3 regions of the Isoalcanivorax beigongshangi genome follow, and region 2 is predicted to be linked to each of the others. Evidence: predicted binding sites of a transcription regulator. Region 2 holds the regulator's gene; each other region holds the start of a gene.

Region 1 (3,277 bases), 280 kb from region 2:
TCGGCCGGCAGCAGTCCCGCTAGCAGCCGCAATAAAGTGGTCTTGCCGGCACCGCTGTCGCCGCGCAGCACCAAGCATTCGCCGGCAGACAGTTGCAGCGACAGTCGCTCAAATAACGGTTTTGCGGCCCCGGACGGAGTAAACGCCAGTTGTTCCAGCGTCAGCCCCGGAGCAGCCGATAGCGCCTGGCTCGGGGCGTCAGTGGCGTGTTGCTGCAAGCGCGGGGCAAGGGCGTCCGCAGCAGCGATGCCGGCGGCCCGCTCATGGTAGCCGGCTGCCAGCTGGCGCAGCGGCTGGTAGAACTCCGGCGCCAACGCCAGCAGGAACATGCCGGTGCCAAAGGTCAGCGACGGGCCGGGGCCGAAGGCCACCAAGTCCAGCAGGTGCAGGCCGACATACACGGCCACCAGCGCCACGGCCAGGGCCGAGAACAACTCCAGCACCGCCGAACTGAGGAAGGCAATGCGCAGCACTTTCATGGTGTGGTCGCGGAACGCGCCGCTGGCTTTGTGGACGCTTTCGACTTCCGCTTTTTCGCGACCGAACACACGTAGGGTGAGGGCGCCGCGCACGCGGTCGATGAAATAGCCGCCGAGAAATTCAAGGCTGCGTAGCTGTTGGTCAGCAGCCCGTTGGGCGCCGGTGCCCACCAAGATCATGAACAGCGGGATCAGCGGCGCGGTGATCAGGAACACTAGCCCGACGACCCAATCGACGCTGAAGGCCACCGCCAGGAACAAGATGGTGGCAACGCCGCCCACCGACTGCTGCACCGCGTAGCCGCCGTGATAAGCGCCCACGGCGCGGGTGTGTTCCAGCAGTAATGTGCTCAGTGTGCCGGGCGCGTCATCACGTGCCGGCCGGTACAACAGCGCCTCCGCCACCTCGCTGCGCACGCCACGGGTGACGCGCGCCGCCACGGTGGCGCTAGCGAGCGAGCGTGCCGAACCGGCCGCCACCCGTACCAGCAGCAGCGCCGCCAAAGCCAGCGCCGGCTGCAGGATGGCGCCATCGCCGGTGACCACGGTGGCAGCCAGCCACGCCAGCAGTGCCGCCTGCAGCACCGCGAACACTGCATCGAGGCACGCCAGCCATCGCAAGCGGTGACGGGCGTTGCCAGCCAGCAGGGCTTGTTGGCGCAACCACTGTTTCGCGGTTGCCGGGGGCGTGTCGGGTGCAGGTGAAGAATGTGCGTGCATCGAGTTGGCGGTCGTCCTGGTAAGCGGCGTTACTGCGGCCTCATGGCCCCAGGCAGGGAGGCCCATGGTAGCCGCACCAGCGCCGCGACTCATCTTTCCTTTGCTGCCGGCTGGTTGCCGCAGGTGGTGAAAGCGTCAGCAGCGGCGTTTTGCCGCACCCTAGCGGTGATGGCTGCGGCTAAGGTGGCGCGGCCTGTGCCATGGGGACGAACATCCAAAGTGCAAGTGAAACCCGATCGGCACGGTGCTATTCTCGCCGACAGTTGATCCACGGCATGGCGTGGCGCCGCAGCGGACGGTACAACTCTCCTCCGGCTGCATCCGTGTCCGGATCAGCGGGTGCACCGTCGCGTCTCACTGTGGGAGAAAACGGCATGATCGACGCCACACTGGTGGAGTTGTCCCGGCTTCAGTTTGCACTGACAGCCATGTACCACTTCCTCTTCGTTCCTCTAACCCTCGGCCTCTCATTCCTGCTTGCCATCATGGAAAGCGTCTATGTCATGACCGGACGCAAGATCTGGCGGGACATGACCAAGTTCTGGGGCACTCTGTTCGGTATCAACTTCGCCATGGGCGTCGCCACCGGCGTGGTGATGGAGTTCCAGTTCGGTACCAACTGGGCGTTCTACAGCCACTATGTCGGTGATATTTTCGGTGCACCGCTGGCGCTTGAAGGCCTGATGGCGTTCTTCCTCGAAGCCACATTGGTGGGCCTGTTCTTCTTCGGTTGGGACAAACTCAGCCGCTTGCAGCACTTGATGGTGACGTGGCTGGTTGCGCTGGGCTCCAACCTGTCGGCGCTGTGGATCCTGATTGCCAACGGCTGGATGCAGAACCCGGTGGGCTCTCTGTTCAATCCAGACACCATGCGCATGGAAGTGACCAACTTCGTCGAGGTGCTGTTCAACCCGGTGGCCCAGGCCAAGTTCGTGCACACGGTGGCCGCTGGCTATGTCACCGGTGCGGTGTTCGTGTTGGCGATCAGCTGCTACTACCTGCTTAAGAACCGTCACACTGACATCGCGCGCCGTTCGTTAGTAGTCGCGGCTTCCTTCGGTCTGGCGTCCGCCATGTCAGTGGTGGTGCTCGGTGACGAGTCTGGCTACGCGATTACCGACAACCAGAAAATGAAGCTGGCGATGATTGAGGGCATGTGGCACACCGAGGACGCACCGGCGTCGTTCACCATCTTCGGCGTGCCTGACCGCGAGGCGCAGACCACCCACTACGAGGTGCGCGTGCCGTGGATGATGGGCCTGATTGCCACCCGCAGTGTGGACAAAGAAATCCCCGGCATCCTCGATCTGCTGAAGCTGTCTGAGCTGCACATCCGTGACGGCTTGGTGGCCTACGACGCGCTGGAGACCTTAAAGCACTCGCCTAACGATCCGGCGGCGCGGCAGGCGTTTTTGGAAAACCAGCAGTACATGGGTTACGCGCTGATGCTCAAGCAGTATACCGCGGACCCGCGTGAGGCCACCGACGCACAAATTTCTGCGGCGGTCTCCGACATGTTGCCGAACGTGGCGGCGCTGTTCTTCGCCTTCCGTTTCATGGTGGCAATCGGTTTCTTCTTCATCCTGGTATTCGGCGCGGCGTTCTACTTCACCTCGCTGCGGCGCACCATTCCACGTTGGGCGCTCCGCGTTGGCGTGCTGCTGCTGCCGCTGCCGTGGATCGCAGCGGAGCTAGGCTGGCTGGTCGCCGAGTACGGTCGGCAGCCGTGGATCATCGAAGGGGTGCTGCCAACCTTCCTCGGTGTAAGTTCGCTCACCGTGACCGATCTGCTGATTTCGCTGGCCGGCTTCATGGTGCTGTACACGGTCTTGGCGGTGATCGAGATCCGCCTGATGATCACCTATATCCGCAAGGGACCGCAGCCTGACCACGACGATGTGGAACAGCGGCCGTCCGTTCTTGTCTCCAGCGACGCCTGAGGAGGGTTGCCATGTTGCTCGATTACGAAACCTTGCGCGTGATCTGGTGGGCCCTGATCGGCATCCTGTTGATCGGTTTTGCGCTCACTGACGGTTTTGACATGGGCGTGGCAGCACTGCTGCCCGCAGTGGCCCGCA
Region 2 (3,277 bases):
CGATGCCCAGCTAACACGCTTGATGCATCAAACCGGCCGCTTGTTCCACTTGCTAGATCAGGATCGGGGGGATTACGGCATCGAAGTAGACCCGCGTACCGTCACCAGCAGCCGACTGAGCTTGCTGCGCGGACTTGGTTTCAACCGCCTGAGCTTCGGCGTGCAGGATCTCGACCCACGAGTACAACAGGCAGTAAACCGGGTGCAGCCGTTCGAGACGATTCTTGCACTGTTCCGCAGCGCCCGCGACTTCGGTTTCCGCTCCATCAATGCAGACCTGATCTATGGCCTCCCCTGGCAATCAGAAACCTCATTGGCACGGACGTTGGAACAATTGGGTGCACTCGATCCCGATCGTATCTCGCTCTATAACTACGCCCATCTTCCGAGCCGGTTCAAGGTGCAGCGTCAGATCGATGAAACCACCCTGCCCTCACCCTCTGAAAAGCTGCGCATGCTCACCCGCGCCGGCAGCATGTTGGAAGAAATGGGCTATCAGCTGATTGGCATGGACCACTTTGCCAAGCCCGATGACGCGCTGGCACAAGCACAGCGAGACGGCACGCTGTGCCGGAACTTCCAGGGCTACAGCTTGCACGGCGATGCCGACTTGGTTGGTTTCGGAGTCTCATCCATCAGCCAACTCGGCACCTTATACGCCCAGAACGCACGCCAAATCGATGACTGGCAGATGTCGCTGAACCAAGCCCGATTCCCGGTGCGACAAGGCTACCGGCTTGATCAGGACGACGAATTACGTCGCGATCTGATCATGACGCTGCTGTGCGGTATGCAGTTGGATTTGGAACAATTCGGCCAGCACTGGCAGATCGACGCTGCCAATTATTTCCGCGCCGAGTTGGACTCGCTACGGCCGTTGCTGGCCGACGGGTTGGTCACTTTCGATGGACGCCTGTTGCAGATTACTGAAATGGGACGCTTAGCGGCGCGAGCTGTGGCCATGGTGTTTGATCGCTATCAAACGCCGCAGACCGCCACCCGGTTTAGTCGTATCATCTGAGGACCCGATCACACTACCATGCAAAATTCGGTGGTGGTCGTATACTACTGTAGTGTGACATCCCCACCCTCAGTGCAACCGGAGACGACCTTGACAGTCCGAGTGTCCTGCAACGATTGCAGCCTCAGCCAGATCTGCTTGCCACTAGCCGTGGAGCCGGAACAGCTGGATGAGCTGGACCGCATGATCCGCCGCGGCCGCCCACTGAAACGGGGCGAGCACCTTTACCGTGCCGCCGATTCCTTTGAAGCGGTCTACGCGGTGCGCAGTGGCGCGCTGAAAACGTATTCCATGTCTGAAGAAGGTGATGAGCAGGTCACCGGCTTCTACCTGCCCGGCGAAATCGTCGGCATGGACGGCATCGGCACCGCCCACCATGTGTCTTCCGCCAAGGCGCTTGAAACGTCCACCGTGTGTGAGATTCCATTCACCCAGCTGGAAGCCTTGTCGACCAAGATTCCGACCCTGCAGCGCCATTTCTTCAGCCTCATGAGCCGCGAAATCCAGGAAGATCGGATGCTACACATGCTGCTTAGCAAAAAATCGGCGGATGACCGTGTGGCATCGCTGATCCTCAGTATCGGCGCGCGCCACCAGCGCCGTGGCCTGTCCAATACCCAGTTCCGCCTGCCGATGTCACGCTACGATATCGCCAACTACTTGGGGCTTGCCGTGGAAACCGTTAGCCGAATATTCACCCGGCTTCAGCAGCAGGAACTGATCAGCGTCGACGGCCGCGAAATCCAGATCCTTGATCGCCCGGGCCTATGTGGCGATTCTCGCAAAACCTGTACAAGCTGATACCTGTCCCAGTCGCTGCGTCACAGTGAGGTGGTCATGACCCCGGTCCTAGCAGTACTCGAACCCGATCTTAAATGTCCGCAGATGGCGCTGCTCAAGGCCGCCCATCTGGCCCAAGAGAACCGCCGGCGGCTGCGGATATTCGTCAATATTTACGCACCAGCGCTGGTCCGCGCGACCAATGGTTCCAGTGAACACTTCGAGCGCGCCAAGGCGTCGCTGGAGCACAGCTGGCGGCAGCGAATCGCGCAACTGCTGCAGGACTGCAGCGAATGTCGTAGCGAAGTGGAAATCCTGCTGGCCTGGGAAAAAGACGACGAGAGCGCCCTGCGCGATGTCATCTTGGCCGACATTCCGGAATGTGTAGTGATTCAGAGTGGCGATGAAGGCACTACCGGCCTTTCGCGGCTACTGCTGACACCACGCCACTGGATCCTGTTGCGCAAGGCGCCCTGCCCGGTGATGTGCGTATCGTCCCTGCCCTGGCGCGGCGCTGTGGACGTGCTGGCGGCAGTGGATCCGGATCAAGACGAAGGCGCGCTCGCCGGCCTCAACGCCGAGGTGGTCAAAGCAGCGCGGCATTTCAGTGATGCACTCGATGGCACGCTGCGTCTCGCTCACGTGATTGAACATCCGGACGACAATCTGCTGCTGATTGTGGGCGAAGGCCTACCGACTTACACCGTCGATATGAAGTCAGTGCGCGACTACTACGTGCAGCGTCTGAACCAATTGTGTGAACAGGCTGGTCTCGAGCATAGCAACCAGGTGCTGCTGGAAGGTGAGCCGGCCCAAGCGCTGGCTGCCTACCAAAGCGAACACGCACCGCAGTTGCTGGTACTCGGTACGGTACAGCGAGACCCGCTGCGCCGGCTACTGTTCGGCAGTACCGCAGAAAAAATCGCTCTTAATGCGCAGGGCGACTTCCTCGCGGTAAAACCGGATGGCTTCCAATCGCCTTGGCAAGACTGAGCGCCCCGTCGCTGCCTGGTCTCATCCCTGCGCGGAGGCTGGGCGGCGAAATACCAGCGTGTCGGCATCAGAATCCGCTGCCGCAAAGCGGTAGCCGGCCACGTCGAACTGCTCCAGATCACTGACCTGCGTCACCCGGTTTTGCAGCACCCAAGCGGCCATCAAGCCCCGTGCTTTCTTGGCATGGAAGCTAATGATTTTATAAACGCCGTTTTTCTCATCCAAGAACTGCGGCGTCACAATGCGCTGCTGCAAGCGGGCCGGCTTCACCGCACCGAAATATTCCTGCGACGCCAAGTTGAGCAAGGTATCGGTCTGCTGCGCAGCCATGTCTTCACGCAGCAAGTCGGTAATGCGATCACCCCAGAACTGGTACAGGTCTTTGCCACGTTCATTGGCCATGCGGGTCCCCATCTCCAGTCGATAGGGACGCATCATGTCCAGCGGACGCAGCAGCCCGTAAAGCCCGGACAGGATGCGCAA
Region 3 (3,277 bases), 810 kb from region 2:
CAATGTGGAAATCGCCCAAATCAAAGAAGAACATGTGCGGCGACGGGTTCAGGTATCGCAACGCCCGGTACAGATCCAGCGCCGGCGCTTGGAACGGCGCGGACAACCGCTGCGACGGCACCACCTGCATGACATCGCCAGCAGCGATGTAATCGCGAATCTGCTCCACCATGCCTTCGAACTCGGCCTGACTCATTTCTGCTTGCAGATCCTGCTCGGCAATCGCCTCGCCACGCGGGCGGTCATCCGGCCCCTCAGTGGGCGCCCGCAGCCGGGCCTGAAGCACATCCAGCCGCTGTTGTGCGGCCGCCAGTGCACCGGCCTTGGCCGGGTCGGCCAGCACAATCAGGAACAGGCTGCCGCGCAGGTTATCGAACACCACCACTTCTTCACTGCGCACCAACACGATGTCGGGCACGCCGAGCGGATCGCGGCCACGCGGCTCGCCGACCCGCGGCTCGAAATAGCGCACGCTTTCGAAGCCAAAATAACCGGCTAGGCCGCCGTTGAAACGCGGTAGACCCGGCACTTCTGGCGCTCGAAACTGGCCGCGGTAGTGCTCAATCCAGGCAATAGGATCAACGTCTTCCAGCACCTCGTTGACGTCGCCGCTGCGCTCGATGGTGCGCCCACGCACGGTGATCACCTCACAGCCTGGCAGGCCAATGATCGAGTAGCGTCCCCAACGCTCGCCGCCCTGCACCGACTCGAACAGGTAGCTGTACGGGCCCTGTGCCAATTTGCGGTAGGCCGACAGCGGCGTGTCCAGATCCGCCAGTACCTCACGTACCACTGGCACACGGTTGTAGCCCGCACGGGCATAGTGCTCAAAAGAGTCCGCAGACATGATCAATCCTTTGTGGTGTAGAAAACGGGCCTTTAGCCCGGGAGCCAAACACGCAAAGCAGAGTGCCCATTACAGAGCACAGGGGAGCGTCACCATCGCCAGGAGGCGGGTGCGGGCAGAGCAGCGGATTGTGACAGTGCGGAGGACCGGTTCACCGGACGGATTCCTGCAACCAAAAGATGAATGGGCCCGATTGTAGCCACAGTGCCCGACCGAGGCGACCCCCGGCAGCGGCTTTTTTGCCGCCGCCGATCGGGCTGACCTGGATCAAGCCCGGCGCAGCGGCCACGCTGTGTGATTGATCCAGGTCAGCAGCTGTCGTCGTGGGACGGCGGATACTGTCCCCACTACGGACCAAGGAGTAACCCTCATGTCATTCCCCTTGCGCACCACCCTGCTCGGCCTCGTCGCCGCCTCTCCGCTGCTGGTGACCCTGCCGGCCCACGCTTATGAAGCCGGCGACTGGCTGGTGAAATTCGGCGTGACCCAGGTCAACCCGAAGAGCAACAACGGCAAACTCGCCAACGGCACCCTTGCGGTGGACGTGGAAGACGCCACCCAACCGAGCATCAGCGTGACCTACATGGCGACCCGCAACCTCGGTATCGAAGTGCTGGGAGCGCTGCCGTTCAACCACACCGTGACCCTCAACGGCGACAAGAGTGCGACCACCAAGCACTTGCCGCCGACCGTCACCGCCCAGTGGTTCTTCCTGCCGGATGCGCAAGTGAACCCCTATGTCGGCGTGGGCCTGAACTACACCACCTTCTTCAACACCCGTGAGACCGGCCCGATCAGCGGCGCCAATCTGAAGTTGGAAGACTCTTGGGGCGTTGCGGCGCAGGTCGGGGTGGACATCAAGATCACCGAGAGCCTGTATGCCAACGCCAGCGTGCGTTACATGGACATCGATTCTAAAGCCAAGCTGAACGGCGCCCGCATCGGCACTGTGCATATCGATCCGGTGGTCAGCACCCTCGGCTTCGGCATGCGGTTCTAAGCCACGCCGGGCGGCGCTGCCGCTCGGTCCGTGTGCAACAGCCCCGGCGCCTTGCGGCACCGGGGCTTTTTTATTGTTGTCAGCAGAGCCGTGAACGGCGCCCCAGTAATGGACCTTGTCGGCAGTCCCCGCCACCACATATGATGAGAATCATTTCCAATGACAACAAGTTCTCATCTCCTAGGATCCGATCTTGCCGACGCCCGAGCTGGCCCGCCAGCACCCCATCGCACTGCTCTACGCGGACCACCATCCGTGGCTGCTGGGCTGGCTGCGCCGTCAGCTGAGTGACGCCGGGCTGGCCGATGACTTGGCGCAAGACACATTCGTCAGCGTGCTACGCGACGGCAGTGCTGGCGATATCCGCCAACCGCGTCCGTTTCTGGCCACCATTGCGCGGCGCCTGATGGCCCGCCGCCATCGCCGCCAACTGCTGGAAAACAGCTATCTGGAATTGCTCGCCGCGCTGCCGCCGGAACACGCGCCGGGGCCAGAATCCCAATTGTTGGCGCTGGAGGCGTTGCAACAATTGGATCGGGCGCTGGATGGTCTACCAGCCAAAGTGCGCGAAGCATTCCTGCTCGCTCATTTGGAAGGCCTGCGTTACGTCGACATTGCCGAGCGCCTTCGCGTTTCCACCAGCTCAGTGAAGCAATATCTCAGCCGCGCCAATCAGCAATGCTTGTTCGCCATTACCCTATGAGACCGCGCCATGACCTCCACGCCCGGTCCGTTCGCTGAAGGCGCGCCGCTGCCAGTGGAGGTGGCGCAGGCTGCCGCAGACTGGCTGACGCTGCTGATGGCCGATGTCGTCAGCGAGGACGATCGCCAGCGCTGGCAGGCGTGGCGCAACGCCCACCCAGATCACGAACGCGCTTGGCGCCATATCGAAGCCATCACCGGCCACCTGCAGCAGCTGGGCCCGACGCCGGCCTACCAGGTGTTGTCGCCCTATGGCGAGATGCAGCGCCGCCAGCAGCCATCACGGCGCAAAGTGTTGAGCTGGCTGCTGCTGGCCGGCGCCGCCGGCGGCGGTGCTCTGCTGGCCACCCCGGCCAGCCGGCCTCTACGCCAGCGGCTCAGCACCGACTACCGCACTGGCACCGGTGAACAACGCAATTGGACCTTGCCGGACGGCAGCCAGTTACTACTCAACACCGACAGCATCGTAGTGGTCGATTTCCAACCTCAGCAGCGGCGTCTGCAGCTGCTGCAGGGCGAGCTGTGGTTGGTCACCGCCGCCGCGCAGGGGGTCGCTGGGACACTACCGCCACTGGTGGTGGACACTGTCCATGGTCGCATCCAAGCGCTCGGCACCCGCTTCAGCGTGCGCCACTGGCCAGAGCGCACCACGGTGACGGTGGTGGAAAGTGCGGTGGCGGTGATGCCGCGTGATCAATCGGGACCGGCCCAGCGGGTGACTGCTGGTC

Evidence for each region. Region 2 encodes FNR, which switches genes on or off when oxygen is low (the NO sensors DNR and NnrR bind a similar motif). Its sites were predicted from a motif close to TTGATNTANATCAA; they were not measured.
Region 1: a site for FNR is predicted at 1,463-1,476, ahead of AB5I84_RS08640 (cytochrome ubiquinol oxidase subunit I). Genes of this name have one in related genera too.
Region 3: a site for FNR is predicted at 1,146-1,159, ahead of AB5I84_RS03630 (OmpW/AlkL family protein). Genes of this name have one in related genera too.

The regions. Positions count from the first base shown of each region.
Region 1 covers NZ_JBGCUO010000001.1:1,907,596-1,910,872, reverse strand. The annotation lists gene cydD (thiol reductant ABC exporter subunit CydD) at 1-1,142, opposite strand, end outside; gene AB5I84_RS08640 (cytochrome ubiquinol oxidase subunit I) at 1,574-3,139, shown strand; gene cydB (cytochrome d ubiquinol oxidase subunit II) at 3,151-3,277, shown strand, end outside.
Region 2 covers NZ_JBGCUO010000001.1:1,623,738-1,627,014, reverse strand. The annotation lists gene hemN (oxygen-independent coproporphyrinogen III oxidase) at 1-1,021, shown strand, start outside; gene fnr (fumarate/nitrate reduction transcriptional regulator Fnr) at 1,112-1,822, shown strand; gene AB5I84_RS07355 (universal stress protein) at 1,859-2,794, shown strand; gene yaaA (peroxide stress protein YaaA) at 2,816-3,277, opposite strand, start outside.
Region 3 covers NZ_JBGCUO010000001.1:816,615-819,891, reverse strand. The annotation lists gene trpE (anthranilate synthase component I) at 1-847, opposite strand, end outside; gene AB5I84_RS03630 (OmpW/AlkL family protein) at 1,218-1,847, shown strand; gene AB5I84_RS03625 (sigma-70 family RNA polymerase sigma factor) at 2,041-2,550, shown strand; gene AB5I84_RS03620 (FecR domain-containing protein) at 2,560-3,277, shown strand, end outside.